Regions from separate parts of the Edwardsiella piscicida genome, predicted to be linked through region 2. Evidence: predicted binding sites of a transcription regulator. Region 2 holds the regulator's gene; each other region holds the start of a gene.
The links. Region 2 encodes ArgR, which controls arginine synthesis, uptake and breakdown. Its sites were predicted from a motif close to ANTGAATAAAAATACANT; they were not measured.
Positions count from the first base shown of each region.

Region 1 (10,019 bases), 910 kb from region 2:
GCACTCAGCATGTTTGCGCGATTTTTCGACCTGATTCATCAGCCCCTCGCCATCATCGATGAGCAGGGCCGCTACGTGTACTACAACCAGGAAAGCGCGGAGCTGGACGGCTGCAGCGCAGAGTGTGCCCTGGGCCGCCATATACTGGCCGTCTACCCGCGAATGAAGGAGAGTCAGAGCACCATGCTGTGCTCACTGAAAAGCGGCGTTGAGTACGTGGGGAACTACCAGGTGTACTACAACGCCCGCGGGCGAGCGGTCGACTATCAGCATACGACGGCGCCGCTGTACGCCCGCGACGGCAGCATGGTGGGTGCCATCGAGATTGGCCGCGATATGTCGGGCGTACGCCGCCTGCAGGAGCAGGTCGTCGAGCTGAACCAGCGTCTTTACGCCGCACCCGACGAGGACAGCCATGCCATCATTACCCAGGATCCGGCGACGCTGGCGCTGATCGACAAAGGAAAACGCCTGGCGCAGAGCAACGTGCCGGTGATCATCGTCGGCGAGACAGGAACCGGTAAGGAGCTGTTTTCCCGACTGATCCACCGCTGCAGCCCGCGGGCGGAGCGCCCCTTTATCGCCCTGAACTGCGGCGCCCTGCCGTCGACCCTGATCGAGAGCACGCTGTTCGGCACCGTCAAAGGCGCCTTTACCGGCGCGGAGAACAGCAAGGGGTATCTGGAGCTGGCCGACGGCGGCACCCTGTTCCTGGATGAGCTCAACGCCATGCCGCTGGAGATGCAGAGCAAGCTGTTGCGCTTTCTCCAGGATAAAACCTACTGGAAGCTGGGCGGCAGCCAGCAGAAACAGTCGGACGTGCGCATTGTGGCGGCGATGAACGAGGCGCCCGCCGCCCTGATAGAGCAGGGAAGGCTGCGGGCCGATCTGTTCTATCGCCTGAGCGTCGGTATGCTCGCGCTGCCGCCGCTCTCCGCGAGGCCGTCCGACATTCTGCTGCTGGCGAACCACTTCCTCACGAAATACCGCAACGACGTGGTGCACCGCATCCACGGCATCGCCAAGGCGGCCCAGGATACCCTGCTGCGCCGGCGCTGGCCTGGCAACGTACGCATGCTGGAAAACACCATCGTGCGCAGCATGATCATGCAGGATCACGACGGCCCCCTCGACTGCATCGCCTACGATGAAGAGGCGCAGAGCATGATCCCGTCGCGCGGCGCATACCCCCCGTCCCCCGTCGAGCCGCCGCCCGGCGCGTATCCGACCGCCCAGGAAGCGGGCAATCTGGCCCAGCGGATCGCACGCTATGAGCGCGACCAGATAGTCCAGGCCCTCAACCACAGCAACGGCTGCATCGCCCAGGCGGCGCGCAGCCTGGGGCTCTCACGCACTACCCTGCAGTACAAGGTGCACAAATACGCGATCCATCTGGGGGTCATTGAGACGCTAGGCTAACGCAAAAAGGGGGGTTACCGCGGGACGCGCCCTGCCTCGCCGGGGGAGGCTACAGACAAAAAAAACGGGAGCCCGCAGGCTCCCGTTAGTCCGATCGCGATCGGCGTCGATCTCAATGGCGACGACCGTCGTCGTCCTCGTCGATCGCCTCTTCGTCGTACTCCTCGCCGTCGTCACCCTCTTCGCCGTCCGGATCCTCAAAATAGGTTCCCCAGCCGTCGTAGCTGACGCCGTGTTTTTCCGCCAGGGCGATCAGCTGCTCGACCTGAGCATCGATGGTCTCGGCGTTCAGACCCACTTCACTGATCACATCGCAGCACATCAGCAGGATGCCCTCTTCAACCTCCAGCTCCTCGGCGTCGGTCACTTCGTAGCCCAGCTTGAACGCCTCTACGGCGGCCTGCTCCAGCACCTCAAAGCTCTCCGCCGACAGGTGGTGCTCAATGGTGTACAGCGCGTCCGGATCGCTGCCGTCGTCCAGCAGCTCCTCAATAATCATGCGGGTTTCTTCACGCTGTTCTTCCAGCAGCTCTCGGTTTGCCATTTCACTGATCCTCAATCGCTAAGCCTTTGGCGCATTCTCCCACAGGCGACGGCGCCTCACCACTCAAGAAAATACAATATTTCACGCCCGGGGGTTGAAAATGAATTTTAATACACATAATGTGAATACAAATTCATCGCAACATACCCCCACAGACGGAGATGAGCCATATGGATCAGCTTAATCAGCAGCACTTCCTGAGGTTACTGGATTTCACCCCGCAGCAAATTGCATATCTACTCAATCTGGCTGCCGAGCTGAAGCAGGCCAAAAAACAGGGGTGCGAACGCCCTCGTCTGCGGGGAAAAAACATCGCGCTGATCTTTGAAAAGGACTCCACCCGCACCCGCTGCTCCTTTGAGGTGGCCGCCTACGATCAGGGCGCCCACGTCACCTACCTCGGCCCCAGCGGCAGCCAGATAGGCCATAAAGAGTCGATCAAGGACAGCGCGCGGGTGCTCGGCAGGCTGTATGACGCCATCCAATACCGCGGCTTTGGTCAGCAGGTGGTGGAAACCCTGGCGCACTACGCCGGTGTCCCGGTGTGGAACGGCCTGACCGATGAGTTTCACCCCACGCAGATCTTGGCGGACTTCCTCACCATGGGCGAACACTGCGCCAAGCCCCTTTCCGCCATGAAGCTGGCCTATCTGGGCGATGCGCGCAATAACATGGGCAACTCACTGCTGGAGGGCGCCGCGCTGATGGGGATGGAGCTGCACCTGGTCGCGCCCAAGGCCTACTGGCCGGAGGCCGAGCTGATCGCCCAGTGCCAGGCCATCGCGCAGCAGACCGGAGCGAAGCTAGTGCTGACGGAGGAGGTCGCCGAAGGGGTACAGGGCGCCGACTTCCTGTATACCGATGTGTGGGTCTCCATGGGCGAGCCCAAATCGGTCTGGCAAGAGCGCATTACCCAGCTGCTGCCGTATCAGGTCAACCTGCAAACGCTGCAGCTGAGCGGCAACCCGCAGGTAAAATTCCTGCACTGCCTGCCCGCCTTCCACGACGAGATGACCGGCGTAGGCCAGCAGATGGCCGAGCAATATGGGCTGCACGGCGGGATTGAGGTGACCGATGAGGTGTTTGAATCGCCCCACAGCATCGTCTTCGATCAGGCGGAAAACCGCCTGCATACCATCAAGGCGGTGATGGTGGCGACCCTGGGCGAATAACGGCGCGCGGCGTCAGAGACCGTGCGCCGCGCGAGCCAGCGGTCACCGCCGCTGGCCGCCGTGACCGCTACAGCAGGCCGAGCGCCTGCGCGTCCAGCTTGATCACCGCCTTGCGCACTCGCGCCGGCTCACCCAGCGCGCACAGCGGCTTGTGCACCTCGCCGGGATAGAACACCACAAAATCGCCCGCGCACAGCGCCAGCTGCTTCTCCTGCAGACCGCCCGCGCCCACCGGCAGGAAAGCGATATCCTTCTCCGCCAGCAGATCTTCCCCGGCTACGCCCGGCGCCAGATTGCTAAAGCCCATGCCCTCTTGCCCCTCCAGCACGATCTGGATATCCAGGTAGCGGGCGTGGTATTCGGCGCGGCGCGTTTCGGCCGGCGCCGTATCGTCGTGGGCGATCAGCACGAACTGGCGCTGCGCATCAATTTCATAGCGTCCCGCCGGCGTTTCGGCGCTGAAGTTGGCCATCACATACTCAATCGCCTGGCGCAGCGCGGCCGGCAGATACGGCATTTGATCCAGATAGTGAACGTTACCGGTTAACATGACTCGTCATTCCCTTGTTTATAAAACTGCGTTTTATTTTAACCAGGGGACGACGACGTAACTGCGCCGTCCGCCACATTTATGGCAGGGGCGTCAGAAAGAAAAAAAGGTCCCGGCGCAGGCCGGGACCCAACAGGGACACTCACTCTAACAGGCAGTAATAACAAGAAAAGCACGATGATACAGAGCGGCCCCGTCACCGACGGGGCGCCGATAGGCTACGCCAGCGCCTGGGCCAGCAGGGAGATCGGATGTTCGCAGCGCTTGCTGGTGGACATTTCGATCTGCCATTTACAGGTTTCACAGTCGGTGACCACCAGATCCACACCGCTGGCTTCGATCTGGCGGAACAGCCCGGCGCCGATGCCCTGTGCGGTCTCATAGTTCTCCTTCTTGAAACCGTAGGTCCCGGCGATACCGCAGCACTGCGAGTCCAGAATGATAAGCTCTACGCCCGGGATCATCTGCAGCAGCGCCAGGGTATAGGGCGCCCAGCCCATCCGCTCCATATGGCACGGCGTATGGTAGGCGATCTTCAGGTTCAGCGGCTTCAGGGGCAGCGTGCGTCCGCCGTCGAGCAGACGGTAGAGATGGCGGGTCGCCAGCTCGACCCGATCGCGCACCGGCGTGGTATCGATATCCAGCACGTGCGGGTACTCGTCGCGCAGCATAAAGGTGCAGCTTGAGGAGGTCGCCACCACCGGCAGCCCCTTCTCCAGCACCGCCTCGCTCAGGGAGTCGGCGTTCACCCGCGCCTGTTTCTTGGCCTGATCGATAAAGCCGTTGGCCACCAGCGGTACGCCGCAGCACTTCTCACGCGACAGCAGCTGTACCCCGATATCCATGGCGTTAAACACCCGTACCAGATCCTTACCCAGCTGCGGATGGTTGTAGTTCACGTAGCAGCCGTGGAAGAACGCCACCTGCTCACTAAAGCGCGCCTGCTCCGCGCTCTGCTTGCGCATCCAGCTACGGAAGGTGCCATGAGAGTATTTAGGCAGTTCGCGGCGGTGGTCGATCTTCAGCGCCTTATCCAGCAGCTGACGCACCGGCTTCAGGCCGGTGGTGGCGTTGATCAGCGGCGCAAACGGCGTAGAGAGGGTACCCATCAGATCGGTATGGCTGAGGATGGCGTCGCGCAGCTTGGGCTTATGGTTACCGTACTGATTCTTGGCGCGCAGAATGATGTCGCCGATCTTCACGTCGGACGGACAGGCCACTTCGCAGCGCTTGCAGTTGGTACAGTACTTCAGCGCCTCATCGTACAGCTGTGGATCCTTCAGGCGCAGACGCTCCCCGTCCGGGCCCGCCTGTTTTGGACCGGGATAGGCCGGATTCACCTTGGCGACCGGGCAATAGGTGGTGCACACGGTGCACTTGATACATTGTTCAAAGCTGTTATCAGCAGGCAGGCTCATTACGCGTCCTCCGCCAGAATCTGTTGCGCGGCGTGCAGGGCGGTGAGCAGGGAAACCCCGGCGCCGCAGCCCTGATGGATCGGATCATAGCCGCCCAGCACGGCGCCGGCGGCATACAGGTTATTAACGACGGCGCCGTTGACGGCGGCACGCTGCTCGGCGTCGCCGCGCACCCCGAACTGCAGGTACGGCTGCGGCGCGAACATCGACTCGCTGCACCAGTCACTACGATCGGCGGCAGAGATGACGTCCAGCCCGAACACCGGCTCACGCACGCCGCCGAAGTCGGCGCGCAGCCCGTTGCTGAAGAAGCTGCCGCTGGCCAACACCACATGACGCGGACGCAGCGGAATATCGCCGTGATTGCGGGTGTACACACGGGCCACGCGGTTATTCTCATACTCCGCGCGCAGCACCGTATCCCCCGGCATGATCAGGCCGCCCAGCGCCTGAAAACGGCGGCGCAGCTGCTGGTGAATATGGATCCCCAGCACCGACGGCGGCAGGGTCGGCAGCAGCATCAGCGGGCGAGCGACCGCCGCACGCAGCTGCGCCAGCGCATCGTCGCAGTCCACGCCGACGCAGGCGGGCATCAGGATGGCATCCGCCTGCGCCCCATGACGATTCAGCTCCTCGGCCAGCAGGCGGCGGTTCTCCGCCACGTCGAGCACCCGCGCAATGTTGACCGCGCGGAACTCGCTGGGGTTGCCGCGCAGGCGATCCAGCGCCGGCAGCGTCAGCTCGACCACCTCGCACTCGGCTCCCTGCTCCTGCAGAGAGCTGGCCACCAGCTGCGGCTGAAAATCGAGAAACCCTTCGATACCGGCCACCAGGATACGCCGCCACGGCAGCGCGGCGTCCACGTCGCTCACCGGCACCTCATGCGGGCTCAGCCAGGTCAGACGGCGGGTGCCCAGGGGGGTGACCCGCAGGTGGTTACGCTGATGGTCGCCCACCAGCGCGAGTCCGCTGCGCTCCAGCAGGCGCTCGGCCTCAACGGCGTAGCGGGAAAATCGCTCGGTGCCCATCAGGCTATAGGGGTGCTGCGGCGCCTGGCGCTGCAGCTCATCAATCGCCGCGCGCGGCGCGGTAACCGGCGTTCCGTCCGGCAGGCGCGACAGCAGATCAAAGGAGCCGGAGGAGAAGTGCAGCGCACTCTGCCCGGCGCTGACGATAGCGCAGCGCTGCCCGGCCTCGGCCAGGCGAATGCCGCAGGCCAGTCCGGCCAGGCCGCCGCCGATCATGAGGGTATCAAATTTCATCGTCGCTCTCCCCGCGCTGCGGCAGCGCGGCGTCCATCCCGCACAGCCCTTGGTAAACCCAACTGGTAAATTCGCTTTCGCGCAGTGCATCGCCCCAGGCGATCGGACGGATCCCCTTCCAGCGTTCGTTCAAGAAGTGGGACAGCTGATCGATAGACTGCTGCGGCGTGGTGACCTTAAATCGGTTCAGCAATCCGGCCGCGCGGCAGGCGCACAGCTCGCCCTGACAGGTGCCCATCCCCACGCGGGTGCGACGGCGCAGATCCACCAGGTTATTCACCGTCAGCGAATCCACCGCATAGCGCACCTCGCCGGCGGTCACCGCCTCACATTCGCACACCAGGCTACTATTGAGGCGATCGCCGTTCAGCAGGCGATCGGCGCGATCGCCGTGGCGGTAAACCGCCGAGCCGCGGATCGGCGCCGGCAGCGAAACCACCTTGCGCAGCGTCTCTTCAGCCGACTGCTCAGAGCCGGGCAGCGGCTCGCTGGCGGTGGTACAGGGGGTGGAGACGCCCAGCTTTTCACAGACCTTATCGGTGGCCCACTCGGCCATCAGGCGATAGGTCATCAGCTTACCGCCGGTAATGGTGATAAAGCCCTCCAGCCCGTCGCGCGCCGCGTGATCCAGCAGCACGATACCGCGGCTGACGTTACGCCCGCTCGGATCGTCGTCGCTGGCCACCAGCGGACGCACCCCGGCGTAGGCGCGCAGAATACGGGTCGCCGCCAGCTTGGGCGCCAGCTTCTCCCCTTCACGGATCAGGACATCCACCTCCTGCGGCGTGACGATCATGTTGTCTATCTGATCATAATCGACGTGGGTCGAGGTGGTGCCGATCAGCGAGATGGTATCGCCCGGCACCAGAATATCGGCGTCCGCCGGCTTGCGGCAGCGGTTGATCACCATGTTGTTGATACGGTGGCCCAGGATCAGCAGCGCCCCTTTGGCCGGGAACATCTTGATACGCAGATCGGCATACTCGGCGATGTGCTGCCCCCAGATCCCGGCGGCGTTTACCACGATCTGTGCGTGAATGTCGTAGCGCTGGCGCGATTTATGGTCGAGAACGCGCACGCCGGTCACCCGATCGCCCTGGCGCAGCAGTCCGCACACCTCATGATAGGTCAGCGCCTGGGCGCCGTGCTCACGCGCATCCAGCATGTTGGCCGCCGTCAGACGGAAAGGATCGACGGTGCCGTCCGGCACGCGCACCGCGCCCAGTAGAGCCGGGTTGGCGGCAGGCTCCAGGCGCAGCGCCTCGGCCGGGTCGATGGCTTCGGCATCGATACCCGCGGCGCGGCAGGCTTCAATAAAGCGCGGCTGATAGGCCAGATCGTCTTCCGGCAGCGTGATGAACAGTCCGTCGGTGCGCTCGACGCAGTGGCGGGCGATGCGCTTAAGAATACGGTTCTCTTCAATACATTCGCGCGCGGACTCACCGTCGGTCACCGCATAACGGGCGCCGCTGTGCAGCAAACCATGGTTACGGCCGGTCGCGCCGGTGGCGATGTCGTGGCGCTCCAGCAGAATGCAACGCAGGCCGCGGCGCGCGCAGTCACGGGCGATGCCGGCGCCGGTGGCGCCGCCGCCGATAATGACGACGTCAGTTTCCTGTGATGCGGGGCTCTGTAACATGAGTGGCTCCCAAGCCAAATGAGTAGTAATGACGCTAGTAGGCCATAGTGCGGCGATAAAATGTTTGATAAGGAGCAAATACGCGCACAAAACGAAAATAACCAGACCACAAAAGCTCATCAATGTGATCAAAATCACTCTACAGACACGCTTTAATCATACAAATAACCGTTGTTTTTTTACTCAATCGGTTAATTTGTATATCAAATTCATAAAACTGTAACAATATGAGCGATCTCTCACAGTATCGACGCTCGCAATTGCCTATCCTGCGCTCGAAAATGAAAACAGACGGTATATCCACTCGCCCCCTACGCCGGTGGATGTGCGTCTTTTCTCTTGATAAGCATAGGGTGTGCCTTAACCGCATTCACTGGGGAAGCGGATTGAGACAGTACAAACAATAACAGTCATCGGAGATATTTATGTTAAGCATGTTTAAGCCCGCGGCGCATAAACCGCGGCTGCCGGATGCGCAGGTAGACCCGACCTACCGCCGCCTGCGCTGGCAGATTTTTATGGGGATTTTCTTTGGCTATGCCGCTTACTATCTGGTGCGTAAAAACTTCACCCTCGCGATGCCTTATCTGGTCGAGCAGGGGTTCTCGCGCGGCGATCTCGGCTTTGCCCTCTCAGGCATCTCCATCGCCTACGGCTTCTCCAAGTTCATCATGGGCTCCGTCTCTGACCGCTCCAACCCGCGCGTCTTCCTGCCGGCCGGTCTGATCCTGGCCGCCGTCGTCATGCTGGTGATGGGCTTCGTGCCGTGGGCAACCTCCAGCATCATGACCATGTTCGTGCTGCTGTTCCTGTGCGGCTGGTTCCAGGGCATGGGGTGGCCGCCGTGTGGCCGTACCATGGTGCACTGGTGGTCGCAGAAGGAGCGCGGCAGTATCGTGTCGGTATGGAACTGCGCCCATAACGTGGGCGGGGGGCTGCCGCCGCTGCTGTTCCTGCTGGGGATGGCCTGGTTCAACGACTGGCACGCCGCGCTGTACATGCCGGCCTTCGCCGCCATTCTGGTCGCCCTGTTCGCCTTTGGCATGATGCGCGATACCCCGCAGTCCTGCGGCCTGCCGCCTATCGAAGAGTATAAGAACGACTATCCAGACGACTACTCCGACAAGGCAGAGCAAGAGCTGACCGCCAAGCAGATTTTCATGCAGTATGTCTTCCCCAACAAGCTGCTGTGGTACATCGCCATCGCCAACGTGTTCGTCTATCTGCTGCGCTACGGCATCCTGGACTGGTCACCGACCTACCTGAAAGAGGTGAAGCACTTCGCGCTGGATAAGTCCTCCTGGGCCTACTTCCTGTATGAGTACGCGGGTATCCCCGGCACCCTGATCTGCGGCTGGATGTCTGACAAGGTCTTCCGCGGCAACCGCGGCGCCACCGGCGTGTTCTTCATGACCCTGGTGACCATTGCCACCATCGTTTACTGGCTCAACCCGGCGGGCAACCCCAACGTCGATATGGCCTGTATGATCATCATCGGCTTCCTGATCTACGGTCCGGTCATGCTGATCGGCCTGCACGCCCTGGAGCTGGCGCCGAAGAAAGCGGCCGGTACCGCGGCGGGCTTCACCGGCCTGTTCGGTTACCTGGGCGGCTCCGTGGCGGCCAGCGCCATCGTCGGCTACACCGTTGACTACTTTGGCTGGGACGGCGGCTTTATGGTGATGATCGGCGGCAGCATCCTCGCCGTGGTTCTGCTGTTGGTCGTGATGATCAACGAAACCAAACACCACCGCGATCTGGAAGCCAAGAGAGGCTGATAGCACGCGATTGCGGCGGCGCCCTGCGCGCTGCCGCCGTTGAACCAAGGCTGTGCCGCTCACCCGGGGCGCGGCCTTTTCTTTACCCCTACGCAGCGTAAAAAAACACCAAAAACAAGGATAATCCTATGAAAATCAAAATGAATGCGATTGTCGCCGGGCTTCTTCTCGGCGGAACGCTGGCAATGAGCGCCCAGGCGGCTGACGATAAAGTGGTGATTGCTCACCGCGGCGCCA
Region 1 covers NZ_CP090968.1:3,275,828-3,285,846, forward strand. The annotation lists gene L1P05_RS14895 (sigma-54 interaction domain-containing protein) at 1-1,419, shown strand, start outside; gene rraB (ribonuclease E inhibitor RraB) at 1,532-1,963, opposite strand; gene argF (ornithine carbamoyltransferase) at 2,134-3,135, shown strand; gene L1P05_RS14910 (NanQ anomerase/TabA/YiaL family protein) at 3,203-3,685, opposite strand; gene glpC (anaerobic glycerol-3-phosphate dehydrogenase subunit GlpC) at 3,904-5,103, opposite strand; gene glpB (glycerol-3-phosphate dehydrogenase subunit GlpB) at 5,103-6,365, opposite strand; gene glpA (anaerobic glycerol-3-phosphate dehydrogenase subunit A) at 6,355-8,004, opposite strand; gene glpT (glycerol-3-phosphate transporter) at 8,430-9,782, shown strand; gene glpQ (glycerophosphodiester phosphodiesterase) at 9,968-10,019, shown strand, end outside.
Region 1: a site for ArgR is predicted at 2,063-2,080, ahead of argF (ornithine carbamoyltransferase). Genes of this name have one in related genera too.

Region 2 (10,019 bases):
GACCGGACCGCCCGCTGGCAATCCGGTTTATGCGCGCTGGCGCGGCCACCAACGGTGACCAATCGCAGAAAACATGGCGCCGGCAACCACCACAAAAGCGCCGATATACCCCACCGTATTCAGGCTGGGCGTCATAAAGGTTTCCGGCCAGGCTAGCGCTAAAACGTCAGAAAACATCAGGGTAAACAGCGGGGTCAGCGTCACTATCGCCCCCACTTTCGCCACCTGCCAGCGCACCATGGCCTCGGCCAGCGCGCCGTAACCGACCAGCGTATTGACCCCACAGAACAGCAGGCACAGCAGCTGCCAGCCGCTCAGCTGATAAATCTGGCCCGGCTGCGCTAACGGCCACAGGCAGATCGCACATAAAGCATACAACAGACACAGGATCTGCTGCGAGGCCAGGCGACGCAATAATACTTTCTGGGCGATGCCATAGCATACCCAGACCCCGGCCGCCGCCATCCCGAGTAACACGCCCAGCGTGTAGTCCGTTAGACGGGTAAAAATCTCCGCCAGGCTGGTATTAAAAAACAGGAGCAGCCCACCGATCAGCAGCGCCGCGCCAATCACCTGCGCTGGCCGCATCCGCTCTTTCAGCACCAGTACGCTGGCGAACATCAGACCGACCGGAGAAAGCTGTCCAATCACCTGCGAGGTGGTTGGGCTCAAATACTGTAGCGAGGTGCTAAACAGGATAAAGTTCCCCAGCAGCCCCGCCGTCGCCACGGACAGCAGCAACAGCCAGCGTCGCTGTCGAAATACGCGCAGCGGCGGCAGCTGACCACGCAGGCACAGCACGCTGCCCAGCCCTAATGCCGCCATGGAGAAACGGTACCAAACGATGGTCTCAGGCGCCATGTCAGGCAGAACCTGCTTCATCGCGATCGGCAGCGCGCCCCAGAAAATCGCCGTCGTCAGCGCCAGCGAGATGCCCAGCGCCGCACTCTGTTTACTCTCCATGGACGCCCCTGTCCCTCTCTGTCTTCATAACGCAAAAAAGCCCCGCAAAGTATTGCGGGGCCTTACATCATTCAGGACGCGAAAAACTTATTCAGCAACGATGCTGATAAATTTACGGTTTTTCGGGCCTTTAACTTCGAACTTAACTTTACCGTCAGCCAAAGCGAACAGAGTGTGGTCACGACCGCAACCTACGTTGCTACCAGCGTGGAACTTGGTGCCGCGCTGACGAACGATGATGCTGCCTGCCAGAACTGATTCACCGCCGAAGCGTTTTACGCCCAGGCGTTTGCTTTCGGAATCGCGACCGTTGCGACTGGAGCCGCCAGCCTTTTTATGTGCCATTAATCCGCTCTCCTAAAATTAAGCGCTGATACCAGTGATCTTCACGTCAGTGAACCACTGACGGTGACCCTGCTGTTTACGATGATGCTTACGACGACGGAACTTGACGATCTTCACTTTCTCGCCACGACCGTGAGCAACAACTTCAGCCTTAACTTTACCGCCAGCTACAAAAGGAACGCCAATCTTGATGTCTTCGCCGTTAGCGACCATCAGAATCTGGTCAAACTCAACAGTTTCACCAGTTGCGATGTCCAGCTTTTCCAAGCGAACGGTCTGGCCTTCGCTTACTCGGTGTTGTTTACCACCACTTTGGAAAACCGCGTACATATAAAACTCCGCATTTCCGCACGCATGGCTCATAGTCCGATACGCGCTATAAATATTCACAATAGGGCGCGAATTCTACGCAAAAATCATTCAGAAGACAAGGGTAGAATCAGGAGAAAAGAAGAAAAAAAGCACAGTTTTCTCCCCGCCGTTTATCTAAATCATTTTTCAAGTACAATCATACTATAGTTGGCTGCCCATGGCAGCCTGGCAAGGGCTGCCGCCTGGCGGGACATCCATACACAGTTGAAATAAAACAATGAATTTAGAACAAATTACTGAGTTAACCGCGCAGGATATGGCGGATGTGAACGCGAGAATTCTTCACCAGTTAAATTCAGACGTCGCGCTTATCAACCAGCTTGGCTACTACATCATCAGCGGCGGCGGCAAACGGATCCGCCCGATGATCGCCGTACTGGCCGCACGCGCGCTCGGTTATCAGGGCGATCGCCACGTCACCATCGCCGCGCTGATCGAATTTATCCACACCGCGACGCTGCTGCATGACGACGTGGTGGATGAGTCGGATATGCGCCGCGGTAAGGCCACCGCCAACGCAGCCTTCGGCAATGCCGCCAGCGTACTGGTCGGCGACTTTATCTATACCCGCGCCTTTCAGATGATGACCAGCCTAGAGTCGCTGCGCATCCTGGCGCTGATGTCGGAGGCCACCAACGTCATCGCAGAGGGCGAGGTACAGCAGCTGATGAACGTCAATGATCCCGACATCAGCGAAGAAAACTACATGCAGGTGATCTACAGCAAAACCGCCCGTCTGTTCGAGGCGGCCGCGCAGTGTTCGGCGATCCTCGCCGGAGCAGATACCGCGCAGGAGCAAGCGCTACAGGATTACGGACGCTATCTGGGCACCGCATTTCAACTGATCGATGATTTGCTGGACTACGATGCCGATGGCAAGACGCTGGGCAAGAATACCGGTGACGATCTCAACGAGGGCAAACCGACCCTGCCGCTGCTGCACGCCATGCACCACGGATCCGCCGAGCGATCCGCGATGATCCGCCAGGCGATCGAGCAGGGCAATGGCCGTCATCTGCTGGAACCGGTGCTGGAAACCATGCAACAGGCCGGCTCGCTGGACTACACCCGCAGCCGAGCAGAAGAAGAGGCCGACAAAGCCATCGCCGCCCTGGCGCCGCTGCCGGACAGCCCCCATAAACAGGCCCTGATTGGACTGGCGAACCTGGCCGTCAACCGCAGTTTCTAAGCGGCTCCCATCGAGTCTAAGCGCCTGCGGGCGCTTTTTTTTTGCATGTGGCGCTGCAGCCATCATCACAGTTTTAACTTTCTATTAATCGCATTAGTTAGAAAGTAATTGAAAAGAAGAAGGGGTTTTCAGATAGTACCGAGGAGTTTTTTAAGCAGGCGCCATGAAGGTACTTTCAGTGATAAGGAAACCACCGATGAAAAAAACGCTCCCGGAAGACTGGCACCCGGCAGAGATCATTGCCGCACTGCATAAGCGCAGGCTGACGCTCACTCAGGTATCGCGTAACGCCGGTCTGTCCAGCTCGACGCTGGCCAACGCCTTGACGCGTCCCTGGCCCAAAGGCGAATGGCTAATCGCCGAGGCCCTCAGTATCCATCCCAGCGAGATCTGGCCCAGCCGTTACTACGATCCCGTCACCCATGAGCTGCTGGATCGCAAGCGCCTGATCCGCGACGCCGCCGCGATCAAAAAGATCTGAGCCACGCCCGGTCGTCCACACCGCAGCCCCGCCGCGCACGGCACTCTTGCCGATACAAAAAAACCGCAGGCAATGCCTGCGGTTTTCAAGGGTTCGTGCTCAGACTTACTTATTGATAAAGTCTTCGCCCAGCGCGATATCTTTACGCAGCACCTCCAGCATGCTCTCCAACGCATGCTGTTCAAAGGCGCTCAGCGTGCCGATATTCAGGCGCTGTACCAGCCCCTCTTTACCCAGCAGCAGCGGTTGAGCAAAGAAGCGGGCATATTCGCCGTCGCTCTCGACGTAGCCGCACTCCACGACGTTTTCATCGCCCTGCATCGCCCGCACCAGCGACAGTGCGAAGCGCGCCGCCGCCTGGCCCATGGCCAAGGTTGCCGATCCGCCGCCGGCCTTAGCCTCTACCACCTCGGTGCCAGCGTTCTGAATACGCTTGGTCAGATCAGCCACCTCTTGTTCGCTGAGGCTGACACCCGGGATCTGCGAGAGCAGCGGCAGAATCGTTACGCCGGAGTGACCGCCAATCACCGGAATATCCAGCGTTGTCGGATCCAGGTGCTTCAGCTCACCGACGAAGGTGTTGGAGCGGATGATATCCAGCGTCGTCACGCCGAACAGTTTGTTCGGGTTATATACCCCCGCCTTCTTCAGCACCTCAGCCGCAATCGGCACCATGGTATTCACCGGGTTGGTGATGATACCGATGCAGGCGTTCGGGCTGGTACGCGCAACCTGTCCGATCAGGTTACGGATGATGCCGGCGTTAATGTTGAACAGATCGGAACGATCCATCCCCGGCTTACGGGCCACACCGGCAGAAATCAGCACGATATCCGCGCCCTCTAGGGCGGGGGAGGCATCCTCACCGCCGAAACCGCGCACCGTGACCGCCGTAGGTATATGGCTGAGATCAACGGCGACGCCCGGCGTTACCGGGGCGATATCGTAAAGGGAGAGTTCTGAACCTGAAGGCAGCTGAGTCTTAAGCAGAAGAGCGAGCGCCTGGCCGATGCCACCCGCTGCGCCGAGAACCGCAACTTTCATTCTATACTCCTTGTTACTATTTAAATGGAGAATGCCGTGAATGCATTACTACGCACATTAGTAGATCACTTTATAAAAAACAATCTGTTAACACTCAGATTGCGAGCTGACACACTAATTCCATGCTCTGCTGCAAGGTTTCTAGAAAAAATGACTTATCGATGAAAGATATAGCAATAATTTGTGCGCAAAATCCGCACATGCTTTACGTCGGATTACGCCTGCGTTACATCCACGCTGTGTTTTACATTACAACAACATCATATTAATAACATTTCATTTACCTTTTCCGTGCGTTTGCTCTCTTTTTCCCGATCCACGCGCGGTGACGGCTTTATGATCCGTCCGCTTTACGCCGTTTGCGCCGCTCATGCGCGAATGACACGGATATTTACAGACTAAATTGCATAAAAATTCACGAATACGCATAATAACCAGGTCTATAGCTACCTTACGGTGAAGAATGCGAAACACGACCAAACAAGAAGACCTGACTAAGGCATTCAAAGCGCTGCTCAAGGAAGAAAAATTCAGCTCTCAGGGAGAGATCGTACAGGCGCTGCAGGAGCTGGGCTTCGACAATATCAACCAGTCCAAAGTATCGCGTATGCTGACCAAATTTGGCGCCGTACGGACGCGTAATGCCAAAATGGAAATGGTCTATTGCCTGCCGGCCGAACTCGGGGTGCCAACCACTAGCAGCCCGCTGAAGAATCTGGTGCTCGACGTCGATCACAACGACGCCATCGTGGTTATCCATACCAGCCCCGGCGCGGCGCAGCTGATCGCTCGCCTGCTCGATTCGCTGGGGAAATCCGAGGGGATTCTGGGCACCATCGCCGGCGATGACACCATTTTCACCACGCCCGCCAAAGGATTTGCCGTCGAACAGCTTTATGCGGCCATTCTGGCGCTGTTTGAGCAAGAGCTGTAATCACCGCCGCAGGCAGCGGCAACCGTTCAGCCCTACGCCATGATAAAGCCCGCCCGCGGGCTTTTTTCTCAGAATCCCTACCGAGCATCGCCGCCCTTCGCGAGGGAATCGCACTTTTCGCCAAAATCATATAATTCTCTGTTATGTATTCGGTTTTTATATTCCTGTATCTTTTTTACACCGTTTTTAGCGCATTAAGATCTATCTACGCCCTACGCGACGTTAAAATAACATAACAAATAATTAGCGTGATATTAATTCATTGAGTTATTGCGTTATACTCGACAATGAGATGCAAATCACATTTTTACGACGACATCCCGTCACAACAGAGGCATAACACAATGAAAATTAAAGCGACTATCGCCACGTTAGCTACCCTTTGCGCCCTTTCATTCGGCGCCGCTGCCGCCCAGCCCCCGGCCCAGGAAATCACGACGGCTCAGGCCTGCGACATGCAGCCGATGGGCGTTATCACGGTCAGCGGACTGGACGGTTCCATCGCCGATATCGATCAGCAGCTGGCGACCAAGGCCCAGTCCCAGGGCGCCAGCGCCTTCCGTATTATCGAGGAGCGTATCGACGGCAACTATCACGCTACGGCGCTGATCTACCGCTGATTCTCTCTCTGAGGCGCGAGCGAGCCCGTCAGGGCTCATTCCCCAAAAAGCAAAACCGCAGCCTGAGCTGCGGTTTTGTTTATCCGATAGCGGCGCTCGACGTTGCGCGAGTCACGCCTGATGCGCAGCGGACTTTTGCGCCAGCGCCTGCAGCAAACGGTCGTGAATATCGCCAAAGCCCCCGTTGCTCATCACCAGAATGTGATCGCCCGGCTGCGCGTTTTTCACGATCATCTCCACTAGCGTACCGAGATCGGCGCTCCAGTGCGCGGGCTGTACACAGGCCTCTGCCACCTCTGCCACCTGCCAGGGAATATGCTGTGGCTGATAAAGAAATACCTCATCGGCCCGACCCAGCGCAGGCGCCAGCTCATTCTTGCACACCCCCATCTTCATGGTATTGGATCGCGGCTCCAGCACGGCCAGAATACGGGCGGTGCCGCCTACCTTACCGCGCAGCGCCGCCAGCGTCGCCAGTATCGCCGTCGGGTGGTGAGCGAAATCGTCGTACACGCTGACGCCATAGGCCTGCCCGCGCAGCTCTAGGCGACGGCGTGCGTTAATAAAGCTCCCTAGCGCCCGGCAGGCCTCTGCGGGAGGAACGCCGACATGACGCGCCGCGGCGATCGCCATCAGCCCGTTGTGCATGTTGTGCTCCCCTACCAGCGCCCACTCGACCTCGCCGACGCACTCACCGTCCAGAGAGACGCTGAAGCGGCTGGCATCCGTCGACAGACGCGTCGCGCTCCAGGCGGCCTCATCGCCGCACAGCTCCTGCTCGCTCCAGCAGCCCATCGCCATCACCTGCTTCAGGTTGGCGTCGCCGGCCGGTAAAATAATCCGCCCTTGGCCCGGAACCAGTCGCACCAGATGGTGGAACTGCCGCTGGATCGCCCGCAGATCGTCGAAGATATCCGCATGATCAAACTCCAGATTGTTCAGGATCAGGGTGCGGGGGCAGTAGTGGACGAACTTAGAGCGCTTATCGAAAAAGGCGCAGTCATACTCATCCGCCTCGATAACGAAGAACGGACTCTTACCCAGGCGCGCCGATACGCTGAAGTTCCCCGGTACGCCGCCAATCACAAAACCAGGCTCATAGCCGCAGGACTCTAGGATCCAGTTCACCATCCCGGCGGTCGTGGTCTTCCCGTGGGTGCCGGCAACGGCGATCACCCAGCGGTGACGCAAAACCTCATCATGTAACCACTGCGGCCCGGAAACGTAGGGGATATTACGCTCCAGAATCGCCTCGACGCACGGGTTACCGCGCGCCATCGCATTGCCAATGATGACCAGATCCGGCTGGGGCTCTAGGTGGGCAGGATCATAGCCCTCCAGCAGCGTAATTCCCTGCTGCTGCAGTAGCGTACTCATCGGCGGATAGACATTGGCATCCGACCCGGTAACGTCATGCCCCAGCTGGCGAGCCAATAACGCCAGCCCCCCCATAAACGTGCCGCAGACTCCAAGAATATGAATGCGCATAATACTTCCAGTAGATTGCATTGATTTAGTTCACATTCTAACGCTGAGTTCAGCGCAGACGAAAGGAAATTGCCTAGGAATGCCCCGATACATTAGCTAAAATGCGCTGCGAAAACGTTGGCGGTTTGTAAAAAAACCGCTGCTCCTCACAATCAGGGAATGTGTCATGAAAACGCTAGGCGAGTTTATCGTCGAAAAACAGCAGGATTTTCCTCACGCTACCGGTGAGCTTACCGCTCTTCTCTCCGCAATCAAGCTGGGTGCCAAAATTATCCACCGCGATATCAACAAGGCGGGGCTGGTCGATATCATCGGCGCCAGCGGTGCGGAAAATATTCAGGGTGAAGTGCAGATGAAGCTGGATCTGTACGCCAACGAGAAGCTCAAGGCAGCGCTGAAAGCGCGCGGTGAAGTGGCCGGCATCGCCTCAGAGGAGGAGGATGACATCGTCATCTTCGAAGGCGATCGCGCCAATAACGCCAAGTACGTGGTGCTGATGGATCCCCTGGACGGTTCGTCCAATATCGACGTTAACGTCTCCGTCGGTACCATCTTCTCCATCTATCGCCGGATTACCCCGCTTGGCACACCGGTCACCCGCAAAGACTTCCTGCAGCCGGGCAATCGCCAGGTCGCCGCCGGCTATGTGGTCTACGGCTCCTCCACCATGCTGGTCTACACGACCGGCAACGGCGTACACGCGTTTACCTACGATCCCTCCCTTGGGGTCTTCTGCCTGTCCCACGAGCGGCTGCGTTTCCCGCACAGCGGCAACATGTACTCCATCAACGAAGGCAACTACATCAAGTTCCCGCTGGGCGTGAAGAAGTACATCAAGTATTGTCAGGAGCAGGACAGCGCCACGCAGCGCCCCTATACCTCCCGCTATATTGGCTCCCTGGTGGCGGACTTCCACCGCAACCTGCTGAAGGGCGGCATCTATATCTATCCGAGCACCGCCAGCCATCCGCAGGGTAAGCTGCGCCTGCTGTATGAGTGCAACCCGATGTCATTCCTGGCAGAGCAGGCCGGAGGCAAGGCCACCGACGGCTTCCGCCGCATCCTGGATATCGTGCCGGATGCACTGCATCAGCGCTGCCCGTTCTTTGTCGGCAGCTGCGCCATGGTAGAAGACGCCGAACGTTTCATGCATCAGTTCCCCGACGCATAATCCCCGCATCGGCGCGCGGCATTGCGCGTCGCGCGCTGTTCATTTTTGGAGTGGCGGCTATAATAGCCGTCACTCCATTTCTGGTTTGATGAAAGGAAACCGACATGAGCTTGATCAACGTCCCGGCCGGTAAAGATATGCCGGAAGATATCTATGTAGTGATCGAAATTCCGGCCAACGCCGATCCGATCAAATATGAAATCGATAAAGACACTGGCGCCCTGTTTGTAGACCGCTTTATGTCTACCGCTATGTTCTATCCATGCAACTACGGCTACATCAACCACACCCTGTCTCTGGACGGCGATCCGGTAGACGTGCTGGTCCCGACGCCGTATCCGCTGCAGCCGGGCTCCGTGATCCGCTGCCGTCCGGTCGGCGTACTGAAGATGACCGACGAAGCCGGTGAAGATGCTAAGCTGGTTGCCGTTCCCCACAGCAAGCTGACCAAAGAGTACGATCACATTCAGGACGTTAACGACCTGCCTGAGCTGCTGCGCGCCCAGATCGCCCATTTCTTTGAGCACTACAAAGATCTGGAGAAGGGCAAGTGGGTCAAAGTCGAGGGTTGGGCTGACGCCGCCGCGGCCAAAGCGGAAATCATCGCCTCTTTCGAACGCGCCAAGAACAAGTAATACCTTGACGCAGATAAAAAAACACCGCCTCATGGCGGTGTTTTTCTTTCAGTCTTCCTCACGCTTTAGCCAGTCCCCGCTGGCAATGCGCGGCAGCCCCTCTACCCCGTTGAGATAGATGTAGATCCAGGCACAGCCATAGGGCGTTTTGATCAGTTCGCGGCGATAATCCTTGCTGTTGCTCTTTAGCTCATCCAGCTCCGCCAGGATCGACGAGGTAATCCGGTACACTTCGCAGTAAACCCTTCCCTCTCCCGGAACCACCGCCGGATAATGGCCAAGATCGTACAGATCATAGCCTTCCAGCACATAATCGCCCAGCCAGGTGGCATTGGTCATCCAATGGCTGTTGCCCTGCTTACGGCGCAGACTTCCGTAGACAATCACTCGCATGGTTAAAACTCAAACTGATAGAGCAGATCAAGTGCCTGATTTACGCCAGACACCGCTTCCAGATACAGATTCGGCATCAGACGGTAACGCAGCGTCAGCGTGGCCAGCGAATCGAAGATCCCCACGCCATACTTCACCTGCAGCCCCGGCAAGACATAGCCGCTGACTACCACCTGAGAACTGTCACCAACCCCCTGCGAATCCAGCGTTAGATTGCTGACGCCGAAGGTTTCGCCGATTTTACCTACCAGTTTACCACTCTGCGCGACGCCCAGGCCGATCAGCATCGACGTCATCGCATTACTGTCTGCGCCGCTGCTGTCCAGCCCCTGACCGCGCAATAGGTAGGAAAGGGCTTCTTGTTGTGACATTGCCGGATCTGAG
Region 2 covers NZ_CP090968.1:424,752-434,770, reverse strand. The annotation lists gene L1P05_RS01940 (DMT family transporter) at 28-963, opposite strand; gene rpmA (50S ribosomal protein L27) at 1,051-1,308, opposite strand; gene rplU (50S ribosomal protein L21) at 1,327-1,638, opposite strand; gene ispB (octaprenyl diphosphate synthase) at 1,898-2,869, shown strand; gene L1P05_RS01920 (helix-turn-helix domain-containing protein) at 3,066-3,350, shown strand; gene mdh (malate dehydrogenase) at 3,456-4,394, opposite strand; gene argR (transcriptional regulator ArgR) at 4,858-5,328, shown strand; gene L1P05_RS01905 (YdgH/BhsA/McbA-like domain containing protein) at 5,673-5,948, shown strand; gene mpl (UDP-N-acetylmuramate:L-alanyl-gamma-D-glutamyl-meso-diaminopimelate ligase) at 6,060-7,436, opposite strand; gene fbp (class 1 fructose-bisphosphatase) at 7,603-8,607, shown strand; gene ppa (inorganic diphosphatase) at 8,712-9,242, shown strand; gene L1P05_RS01885 (gamma-glutamylcyclotransferase family protein) at 9,291-9,635, opposite strand; gene tamB (autotransporter assembly complex protein TamB) at 9,638-10,019, opposite strand, start outside.

Region 3 (10,019 bases), 520 kb from region 2:
CGTGCGCCGGCGCGCCGCCGCGGCCGATGGAGCCGCCGCGACCGTGGAACAGGGTCAGGGCGATCCCGGCGCCGTCACAGACGCGTACCAGCGCCTCCTGCGCCCGGTATTGAGCCCAAGAGGCCGCCATTACGCCGGCGTCTTTGGCGGAGTCAGAGTAGCCGATCATCACCATCTGTTTACCCTGGATAAAGCCACGGTACCAGTCGATGCTCAGCAGCTGCGTCATCACCGCCTCGGCATTGTTCAGATCGTCGAGGGTTTCGAACAGCGGAGCAACCGGCAGATTGTACGGGCAGCCCGCCTCTTTCAGTAGCAGGTGGACCGCCAGAACATCGGATGGGGTTCGCGCCATCGAGATGACATAGGCGGCGATAGCGCCGGCAGGCGCCTCGGCGATCACCTGACAGGTGTCAAACACCTCTTTGGTTTCCGGCGACGGTGTCCAGTGACGCGGCACCAGCGGACGCTTGGAGTTCAGCTCGCGCAGCAGGAACGTCTGCTTATCCTCTTCAGACCAGGTCTCATAGTCACCCAGCCCCAGATAGCGGGTCAGCTCGGCCAGCGCCTCGGTATGGCGGGTGCTTTCCTGGCGAATGTCGATGCGTACCAGCGGCACGCCGAAGCAGTGAACCCGGCGCAGGGTGTCTAGCAGCTGACCGTTGGCGATGATCCCCATACCGCAGGCCTTCAGCGAGCGGTAGCAGGTATGCAGCGGCTGCCACAGCTGATCATTGCTGACCAGCAGATCGGTGGGGCGCGGCAGGCGCTCCCCCCGCAGACGCGCGTCCAGATAGGTCAGCGTATTGTTCAACTGCTGGCGCAGGCGTTTTAACACCTCGCGGTAGGGCTCCTGGGCATGTTCGCCCGCCAGCGCCCGTAGCTCCGGTGTACAGACGGTCATGGAGAGCTCTGATACCAGCACCTGGACATCGCGCAGGAACAGCTCCGCGGCCTTCCAGCGGCTGAGCAGCAGCGCGCGGCGGGTCACCTCGGCGGTGACGTTTGGGTTACCGTCGCGATCGCCGCCCATCCAGGCGGTGAAGCACACCGGCACCGCTTCGACCGGCAGCTGGTAGCCAAGGGATTTTTCCAGCTGTTCATTAAACTCACGCAGGAAGGCGGGAACGCCTTCCCACAGGCTGTTTTCGACCACGGCATAGCCCCATTTGGCTTCGTCGATGGGCGTAGGGCGATTTTTACGGATCTCGTCGGTGTGCCAGGATTGGGCAACCAGCTGGCGCAGACGGCGCATGATCTGGTGACGCTCATAGTCGGCCAGATCGTCATGATCGAGCTGACTGAGGCAGGTGTTTACCTCCACCAGTTTATGGATCAGCGTACGGCGAGCGATCTCGGTGGGGTGCGCGGTCAGTACCAGCTCGATGGAGAGGTTGTCGACGGCCTGACGGATTTGCGCCTCGTCCAGATTTTTATTCTTCAGCCGGGTGAACAGGTGAGATAGGGCATCGGGATTGCTGGCGGCCTCGCCGTGCGGGGAGATTCGGTGATATTGCTCCGCGACGTTGGCCAGATTGAGGAACTGGCTGAAGGCGCGCGCCACCGGCAGCAGCTCGTCATTGGAAAGATTTTGCAGTGTGTTCAGCAGCGCCTGTCGGCTGGCTTCATTGCCTGCGCGTGACGACTTGGACAGCCTGCGGATAGTTTCAACGCGATCCAGGATATCTTCTCCCAGCGCGTCCTTGATGGTATCGCCCAGCAGCTTGCCCAACATGCTGACATTGCCACGCATCGCCGAATATTGCTCATTCATAGAACCACTGCCCCTCCCAATACGTAAATTTCTTTCACTCTGAAATTGTAGAGTGCCTCTTTATAAAGCCACGTTCCGTCCTCTGCGTCAATTGACACAATTTCTTGCCAAAACACACAATTTAGCGCTGTTAACTGAAATTTAATTACGCAATGACCTGAAGAGGTCTAACTGATAACAGTTACATTGCAAACGCCGCCGCGTCATCGTTTGCCCAGGGCGGCGCCTGCCGCGATCAGCGCTGACAAAAATGGTGGATTATCTGCGTCAGCAGGGTGCGCGTCGGCACAATAAAGTCGGTGGACAGATACTCATCCGGCTGGTGCGCCTGCTCAATGGAGCCTGGGCCGAGTACCAGCGTTGGGCAGATCTCTTGCAGGAACGGCGCCTCGGTACAGTAGTTGACGACCTCTGCTCGTTCCCCCAAGAGTTGTTCTATTGCCTGTACCAGCGGCGCGTGGCGCGGACATTCATAGCCGGGGATCGGCGGATGCAGGTGCTCAATACGCAGACGTCCCGGCCACTGCGTCGCGATGGGCGCCAGCGCCTGGTTCAGCAGCTCGCTGAGATCGTTCAGCGTCATTCCCGGCAGCGGGCGCATATCCAGGTGCAGTTCGCAGCAGGCGCAGATGCGGTTGGCCGCATCGCCCCCGTGGATATGCCCTAGGTTCATGGTGGGGTAAGGGATATTAAAGGCCGGATTGTGGTAACGCTGCTGCAGCGTATTGCGCAGGGTGAGCAGGTGGCCGATGGCATCGTGCATGATCTCAATCGCGTTAACGCCGCGCGCCGGATCGCTGGAGTGTCCTGACTGACCGGTGATGCGGATGGCCTCGGAGAGATGGCCTTTATGGGCCCGGATCGGCTTAAGGGAGGTGGGCTCGCCGATGATGCAGCAGTCGGGGCGTAGCGCGGTGCTGGCGGCAAAATAGCGCGCGCCCGCCATCGAGGTCTCCTCATCCGCCGTCGCCAAAATGTAGAGCGGTTTATTCAGTTTATGCAGTTCGATATCGCGTAGGGTATCGATGATAAAAGCGAAGAATCCTTTCATGTCTGCGGTGCCAAGACCGTACAGGCGATTATCTTGTTCGCTGAGGGTGAAGGGATCTCGGGTCCAGCGTCCCTCGTCAAAGGGGACCGTATCGGTGTGCCCCGCCAGCATCAGTCCGCCGGATCCCTCGCCATAGCTCGCCAATAAATTGAATTTATTCCGTGTGTTAGGTATTGGCTGTACCTCAACACGCAGCCCGAGATCGCTCAGCCATCCTGCCAGCAGCGTGATTAACCGTTCATTGCTCTGATCCAGTGCGCCGTCGTTGGCGCTGATGGAGGGGGTTGCGATCAGCGCACGGTACAACGCGATAAATGAGGGTAATTGCGTATTCATGGTTGACAGCCTCAAGTTTGGATAGTATCAATATTCATGCAATAATTATGAATAAAAATACAATAAAGCATCATCAAATGGAACAGACAGGGACGCCCGAGTATTGGCAGCAGCGGTGGGGCTAACTGGATGTGTGGTCAGGGGCTGAGGCATCTCAGTGCACGGCCGGTATCCACGGTTAACCAAGAGGAGCGATCGCAGCGATGTCCAGTATTCAGAGGCCGTTAAATGGGTTAATCGTTGGCGCCAGCGGCTATACCGGTGCTGAGCTCGCCGCTTATCTGCAGCGCCATCCCCACATCACCATAGCGGGTTTGACCGTGTCTGCGCAAAGCGTTGATGGCGGAAAATTGTTGTCAGATATTCACCCGCGGCTGAAAGGGGTGGTCGATCTCCCGTTGATTGCCAGCGACGACAGTGCGGCGCTGGCCGATCTGGCTGATGTGGTCTTTCTGGCGACCGATCATGCGGTTAGCCATCTTCTGGCGCCTAAGTTTCTGGCGGCCGGGTGCACCGTGTTCGATCTCTCCGGCGCCTATCGGCTCCGCTGCAGCAAGGTCTACCCGCAGTATTACGGCTTTACGCATCAACACTCAGAGTGGCTTGAGCAGGCCGTATATGGTTTGGCGGAGTGGCAGGGCGTGGCGCTGCGCGCGGCGCAGCTGATCGCGTTGCCGGGGTGCTACCCAACGGCGGCGCTGCTGGCGTTAAAACCGCTGCTGGATGCTGGGCTTATCGATACGGCGCAGTGGCCGGTTATCAACGCCGTCAGCGGCGTTAGCGGCGCCGGGCGTAAGGCCAGCCTCGGCAGCAGCTTTTGCGAGGTGAGCCTGCAGCCCTATGGGCTGTTTACTCATCGTCATCAGCCGGAGATCGCCACGCATCTGGGCATTCCGGTGATTTTTACCCCCCACTTAGGCAATTTTCCTCGCGGCATACTGGAGACGATCCATCTGCGGGTAAAACGCGGCGTGGATGCGGCCGAGGTGGCGACGGCTTTTTATCGGGCCTACCAAGATAAGCCTTTGATCCGCCTGTGTCAGGGAACGCTGCCGTCCATCGGCGCGGTGGCGGGTACGCCGTTTTGCGACATCGGCTTCTCCCTGCAGGGGCAGCATCTGATCGTGGTTGCCGCAGAGGACAATCTGCTGAAAGGGGCGGCGGCCCAGGCGGTGCAGTGTATGAACCTGCGCTTTGGCTTTCATGAGACGTGCGCTCTTCTTTAACTATCTATCCCGGACAGACAGAGGCAGCTATGGATCCGTTAATCATCAAACTCGGCGGCGTATTACTCGATAACCCACAGGCGATGGAGCGTTTATTTCAGGCGCTGCTGGCCTACCGACATCACGATCGCCGTCCGATCGTCATCGTACACGGCGGCGGGTGTCTGGTGGATGAGCTGATGGCGCGCCTGCAGCTGCCGGTGGTGAAGCGGCAGGGTCTGCGAGTCACGCCGGCCGACCAGATAGGCATCATCAGCGGTGCGCTGGCGGGGACGGCGAACAAGACGCTACAGGCCTGTGCTATTGCGCACGGGTTGGCGGCGATCGGCCTGTCGCTGGCCGACGGCGGGGCGGTGCAGGTGAGTCAGTTGGATGCGTCTCTGGGGCACGTTGGCCAGGCGCAGCCGGGATCGCCGAGGCTGCTGCGTCAGCTGCTGGCGGCGGACTTTCTGCCGATCGTCAGCTCCATCGGCATCAACGCTGACGGGATGTTATTGAATGTTAATGCCGACCAGGCGGCGACGGTGCTGGCGGCGACCCTGGGCGCGGATCTGCTGATGCTGTCTGACGTCAGCGGCATCCTCGATGGTAAGGGACAGCGCATTGCGGAGATGACGGCGCAGAAGGCGCAGCGCCTGATCGAGCAGGGCATCATCACCGATGGGATGGTGGTAAAGGTGAATGCGGCCTTGGAAGCCGCACGGACGCTGGGGCGCCCGGTGGATATCGCCGGTTGGCGTCACGCCGAAAAGCTGCCGGCGCTGTTTAACGGCGAAGCCGTCGGCACGCGTATTCATGCATAACACAACGACACGATTCGGTTAAGAATAAGGAAACCCGTATGGCAACCCAAAGCATCAGCAAAATCGTTCTGGCCTACTCCGGCGGCCTGGATACCTCCGCCATCATTCCATGGCTTAAGGAAAACTACGGCGACTGTGAGGTTATCGCCTTTGTGGCGGACATCGGCCAGGAGCGTGAAGATCTGGTGGGCATCGAGCAGAAGGCGCTCCGCTCTGGCGCCACCTCCTGCTATGTCGTGGATCTGCGCGAAACCTTTATCAAAGATTACGTCTATCCGGTGCTGAAGAGCGGCGCGCTCTATGAGGGCAGCTATCTGCTGGGGACGTCGATGGCCCGCCCGCTGATCGCGAAGGCGCAGGTTGAGCTGGCGCTGACGCTGGGGGCCGACGCCCTGTGCCACGGCGCGACCGGGAAAGGCAACGATCAGGTGCGCTTTGAAACCACCTATACCGCGCTGGCGCCGCAGCTGCAGGTCGTGGCGCCGTGGCGTGAGTGGGATCTGCGTTCGCGTGAGGCGCTGCTCGACTATCTGAAGGGGCGCGATATCCCCACCACCGCAACGCTGGAGAAGATCTACAGCCGTGACGCCAACGCCTGGCATATCTCTACCGAGGGGGGCGTACTGGAGAGCCCGTGGAGCCCGGCTAACCAAGACTGCTGGGTGTGGACCTGTGCTCCCGAGGAGGCGCCGGATCAGCCAGAGCTGGTGACCGTGGGCGTGGAGAAGGGTGAGGTCGTTTCGGTCAACGGGGTGGCGATGACGCCCTTTGGCTGCCTGCAGGCGCTGAATGCGCTGGGCGCCCGCCACGGCGTAGGGCGTATTGATATCGTCGAAAACCGCCTGGTGGGCATTAAATCGCGCGGCTGCTATGAGACGCCGGGGGGCACCATCATGATGGCGGCGCTGCGCGGCGTGGAGCAGCTCGTACTGGATCGCGACAGCTTCCAGTGGCGTGAGAAGTTGGGCCAGGAGATGTCCTACGTCGTGTACGACGGCCGCTGGTTCGCGCCGCTGCGTCAGTCGCTGCAGGCGGCGGCCGATGCGTTGGCCGAGGCGGTGAGCGGCGAGGTGGTGATCAAGCTGTATAAAGGGCAGGCTACCGCCATTCAGAAGACGTCGGCCAACAGTCTGTATAACGAAGCTTTCGCCACCTTTGGTGAGGATGATGTGTACGATCACAGCCACGCCGGCGGCTTTATTCGCCTGTTCTCCCTCTCTTCGCGCATTCGTGCGCTGAACAGCGCAAAGCAGTAGTACGCACAGGGCAGAACGCGGGCCGCGCTGCGGCCTGCCGATCATTTTATTCTGAGTACGGAGCAGTCACTATGGCACTTTGGGGCGGGCGTTTTTCCCAGGCGGCAGATCGTCGTTTTAAACAGTTTAATGATTCCCTGCGCTTTGACTATCGGCTGGCGGAGCAGGATATCATCGGGTCCGTCGCCTGGTCCCGGGCGCTGGTGACCGTCGGCGTACTGACGGTACAGGAGCAGCAGCAGCTGGCGCAGGCGCTCGCGGCGCTGTTGGAGGAGGTCCGCGCCGATCCCCACGCTATTCTGGACAGCGATGCGGAGGATATTCACAGCTGGGTGGAGCAGCAGCTGATTGGGCGGGTCGGTGACCTGGGTAAAAAGCTGCATACCGGGCGCAGCCGCAACGATCAGGTGGCGACCGATCTGAAGCTATGGTGCAAGGCGCAGGGCGAGATGCTGCGCCAGGCGCTGATAGCGCTGCAGCAGGCGCTGACGGATTGCGCCCGCCAGAATCAGGATGCGGTGATGCCCGGCTATACCCATTTGCAGCGGGCGCAGCCGATCACCTTTGCCCATTGGTGTCTGGCCTATGTCGAGATGCTGGCCCGTGATGAGAGCCGACTGGATGATGCCCTGCGGCGTCTGAATACCAGCCCGCTGGGCAGCGGCGCACTGGCCGGTACCGCCTATCCTATCGATCGCGATCGGCTGGCCGACTGGCTGGGGTTCTCTGCCGCAACCCGTAACAGCCTGGACAGCGTATCCGATCGCGATCATGTCCTGGAGCTGCTGTCGGCGGCCGCCATCGGCATGGTGCATCTGTCGCGCTTCGCCGAGGATCTGATCTTCTTTAACAGCGGAGAAGCCGGCTTTATCGAGCTATCGGAGCGGGTCACCTCCGGATCGTCGCTGATGCCGCAGAAAAAGAACCCGGATGCGCTGGAGCTGATCCGCGGTAAGTGTGGACGGGTGCAGGGGGCGCTCAGCGGCATGCTGATGACGTTAAAAGGGCTTCCGCTGGCCTACAATAAGGATATGCAGGAAGACAAAGAGGGGCTGTTTGATGCCCTGGACACCTGGCTGGACTGTTTACAGATGGCGGCGCTGGCGCTGGATGGATTGGCGGTGAGGCGCCCGCGTTGTGCCGAAGCGGCGCAGCAGGGATACGCGAATGCCACGGAGCTGGCGGATTATCTGGTGGCCAAAGGGATCCCGTTTAGGGAGGCGCATCATATTGTCGGAGAGGCGGTCGTGGCCGCGTTGGCGCAGGGTAAACCGCTGGAGGCGCTGCCGCTGGAGACGCTGCAGTCATTCAGCCCGGCGATCGGCGCCGATGTCTATCCGCTGCTGGCGCTGGACTCCTGTCTGGTAAAACGCAGCGCCCGCGGCGGCGTAGCGCCGCAGCAGGTCGCACAGGCGATTGATGATGCCCAGCGGCGGCTGGGTAACATTCTCTGATGCGCAGCGCGCCGGCGCCATCGGGTGCGCCGGCGCGGGCGGGATTAATCCCCCGGACAGCGCAGGCAGCGCTCGATTTCGTCGCTGCCCAAACGCAGTTTGCTTTGCAGATCGCGTAGGGCGGTACGCACCCCTTCCTCGATGACCGGATGGTAAAACGGCATATCCAGCATCTGGTCTACGGTCATCTGCTGTTGATGGGCCCAAGAGAGCAGGTGGGCAAGGTGCTCGGCGTCCGGCCCGATCATCTCTGCGCCGAGGAAGCGGCCGCTTCCCTGCTCAGCATAGACATGCAGCAGGCCCAGGTTGCGCAGCATGACGCGGGATCGTCCCTGGTTTTCAAATGAGACCTCCCCGACGGCGAAGCAGCCGCAGGCGCCATATTTCTCATTCAGCTCGCGGAAGGTGGATCCCACCATCGCGATCTGTGGGTCGGAAAAGACCACCGAGAGGGGGCTGCGGCGCAGTCCCGGGGCTATGTGGGGATAGCGACCGGCGTTCTCACCGGCAATGCGCGCCTGATCGCTGGCCTCGTGCAGCAGCGGCAGCTGGTTGCTGGCGTCGCCGGCAATAAAGATATGCTCGACGTTGGTCTGCATCGTCAGGCGATCCGCCAGCGGTACGCCGCGAGCATCTCGCTGTAGGGTGGTGTTTTCCAGCCCCAGGCGGTCGACGTTGGGACGACGGCCGGTGGCGGCCAGAACGTAGTCCACCAGGATATCCTGCGTTTGACCATCCAGATCGCGATAGCGAATGAAGACCTGCTCCCCCTCACGCTGTAGGATCTCTACCTGTGCGTCGGGGTCGAGATAAAACTCTGCGCCCAGTTTATCCGCGGCATAGCGGCGGACCTCGGCATCCGTCAGCGGCCCGACGGCGCCGCCGACGCCGAAGACCTTGACCTCGACACCGAGCCGGTGCAGGGCTTGCCCCAGTTCAAGGCCGATGACGCCGGGGCCGAAGACGGCAACGGCGCGCGGCAGCGTATCCCAGGCGAACAGATCGTCGTTGACGATCAGGCGATCGCCCAGAGCATCCCAAGCGGCAGGCCATACCGGGCGTGAGCCGCTGGCGATGACGATGCGTTTGGCATGGATACGGGTATGTTCAGCAACCTGCAGGGTGTGATCGTCCAGAAAGCGGGCATAGCCAAGGATTTTGTCATCCGCGGGAATGCTGTCGACGCTCTCCATGACGAAGCCGACGAAGCGATCGCGTTCGCGCTTCACGCGGTCCATCACCTCTCGACCGTCAATGCGGACCTCACCCTGGGGGTGGATACCGAAGGCGGGTGCGCGGGCGATCTGATGCACGGATTCGGCCGCGGCGATCAGCAGCTTAGAGGGCATGCAGCCCACGCGGGCGCAGGTGGTGCCAAAGGGACCGCCTTCAATCATCACTACGCTGGGGGTATGGCGTTTGGCCGCGCGATAGGCGCCCAGACCGGCGGTGCCGCCACCGATCACGGCAACGTCGACGTGTAATTCTTTCATTGCATGATTCCTGGAATACCGAAAAAAAAGGCGGGACAAGCCCGCCAATACGTTGGCTTTGATGGGCCATGGGTGGCCCTATTGTTGTTAAGCCGGTTGCAGGTAGTGCTCCAAATCATCGCTGCCGCCGATATGCTGGCCGCCGATGTAAACCTGAGGCACCGTCGCTCGGCCGCTGATGGCGCGCAGGCTGACGGTGGTCGCGTCTTTACCCAGGATGATCTCTTCATACTGGATGCCGCGATCCTGCAGCATCTGTTTGGCCTTGGCGCAGTAGGGGCAGCCGGGTTTGGTAAACAGGGAAACCGAGGCCTGCAGCTTGTGCTCCGGCGCGAGGTATTTCAGCATGGTATCGGCATCGGAAACCTGGAACGGGTCGCCCGGCAGGTTCGGCTCGACAAACATCTTCTCGACCACGCCGTTGCGTACCAGCATCGAGTAACGCCAGGAGCGCGGCCCAAAGCCCAGCTCCGCTTTTTCGACCAGCATGTTCATCCCACGGGTGAACTCACCATTTCCGTCGGGAATAAAGGTGATATGTTCGGCTTTTTGATCGTTTTTCCAGGCATTCATAACGAAGGTGTCGTTTACCGATACACACAGAATGCTGTCCACACCGTGCTGGT
Region 3 covers NZ_CP090968.1:3,671,112-3,681,130, reverse strand. The annotation lists gene ppc (phosphoenolpyruvate carboxylase) at 1-1,774, opposite strand, end outside; gene argE (acetylornithine deacetylase) at 2,010-3,161, opposite strand; gene argC (N-acetyl-gamma-glutamyl-phosphate reductase) at 3,365-4,387, shown strand; gene argB (acetylglutamate kinase) at 4,417-5,190, shown strand; gene L1P05_RS16760 (argininosuccinate synthase) at 5,229-6,446, shown strand; gene argH (argininosuccinate lyase) at 6,518-7,900, shown strand; gene L1P05_RS16750 (dihydrolipoyl dehydrogenase) at 7,945-9,393, opposite strand; gene L1P05_RS16745 (glutathione peroxidase) at 9,481-10,019, opposite strand, start outside.
Region 3: a site for ArgR is predicted at 3,208-3,225, ahead of argC (N-acetyl-gamma-glutamyl-phosphate reductase). Genes of this name have one in related genera too.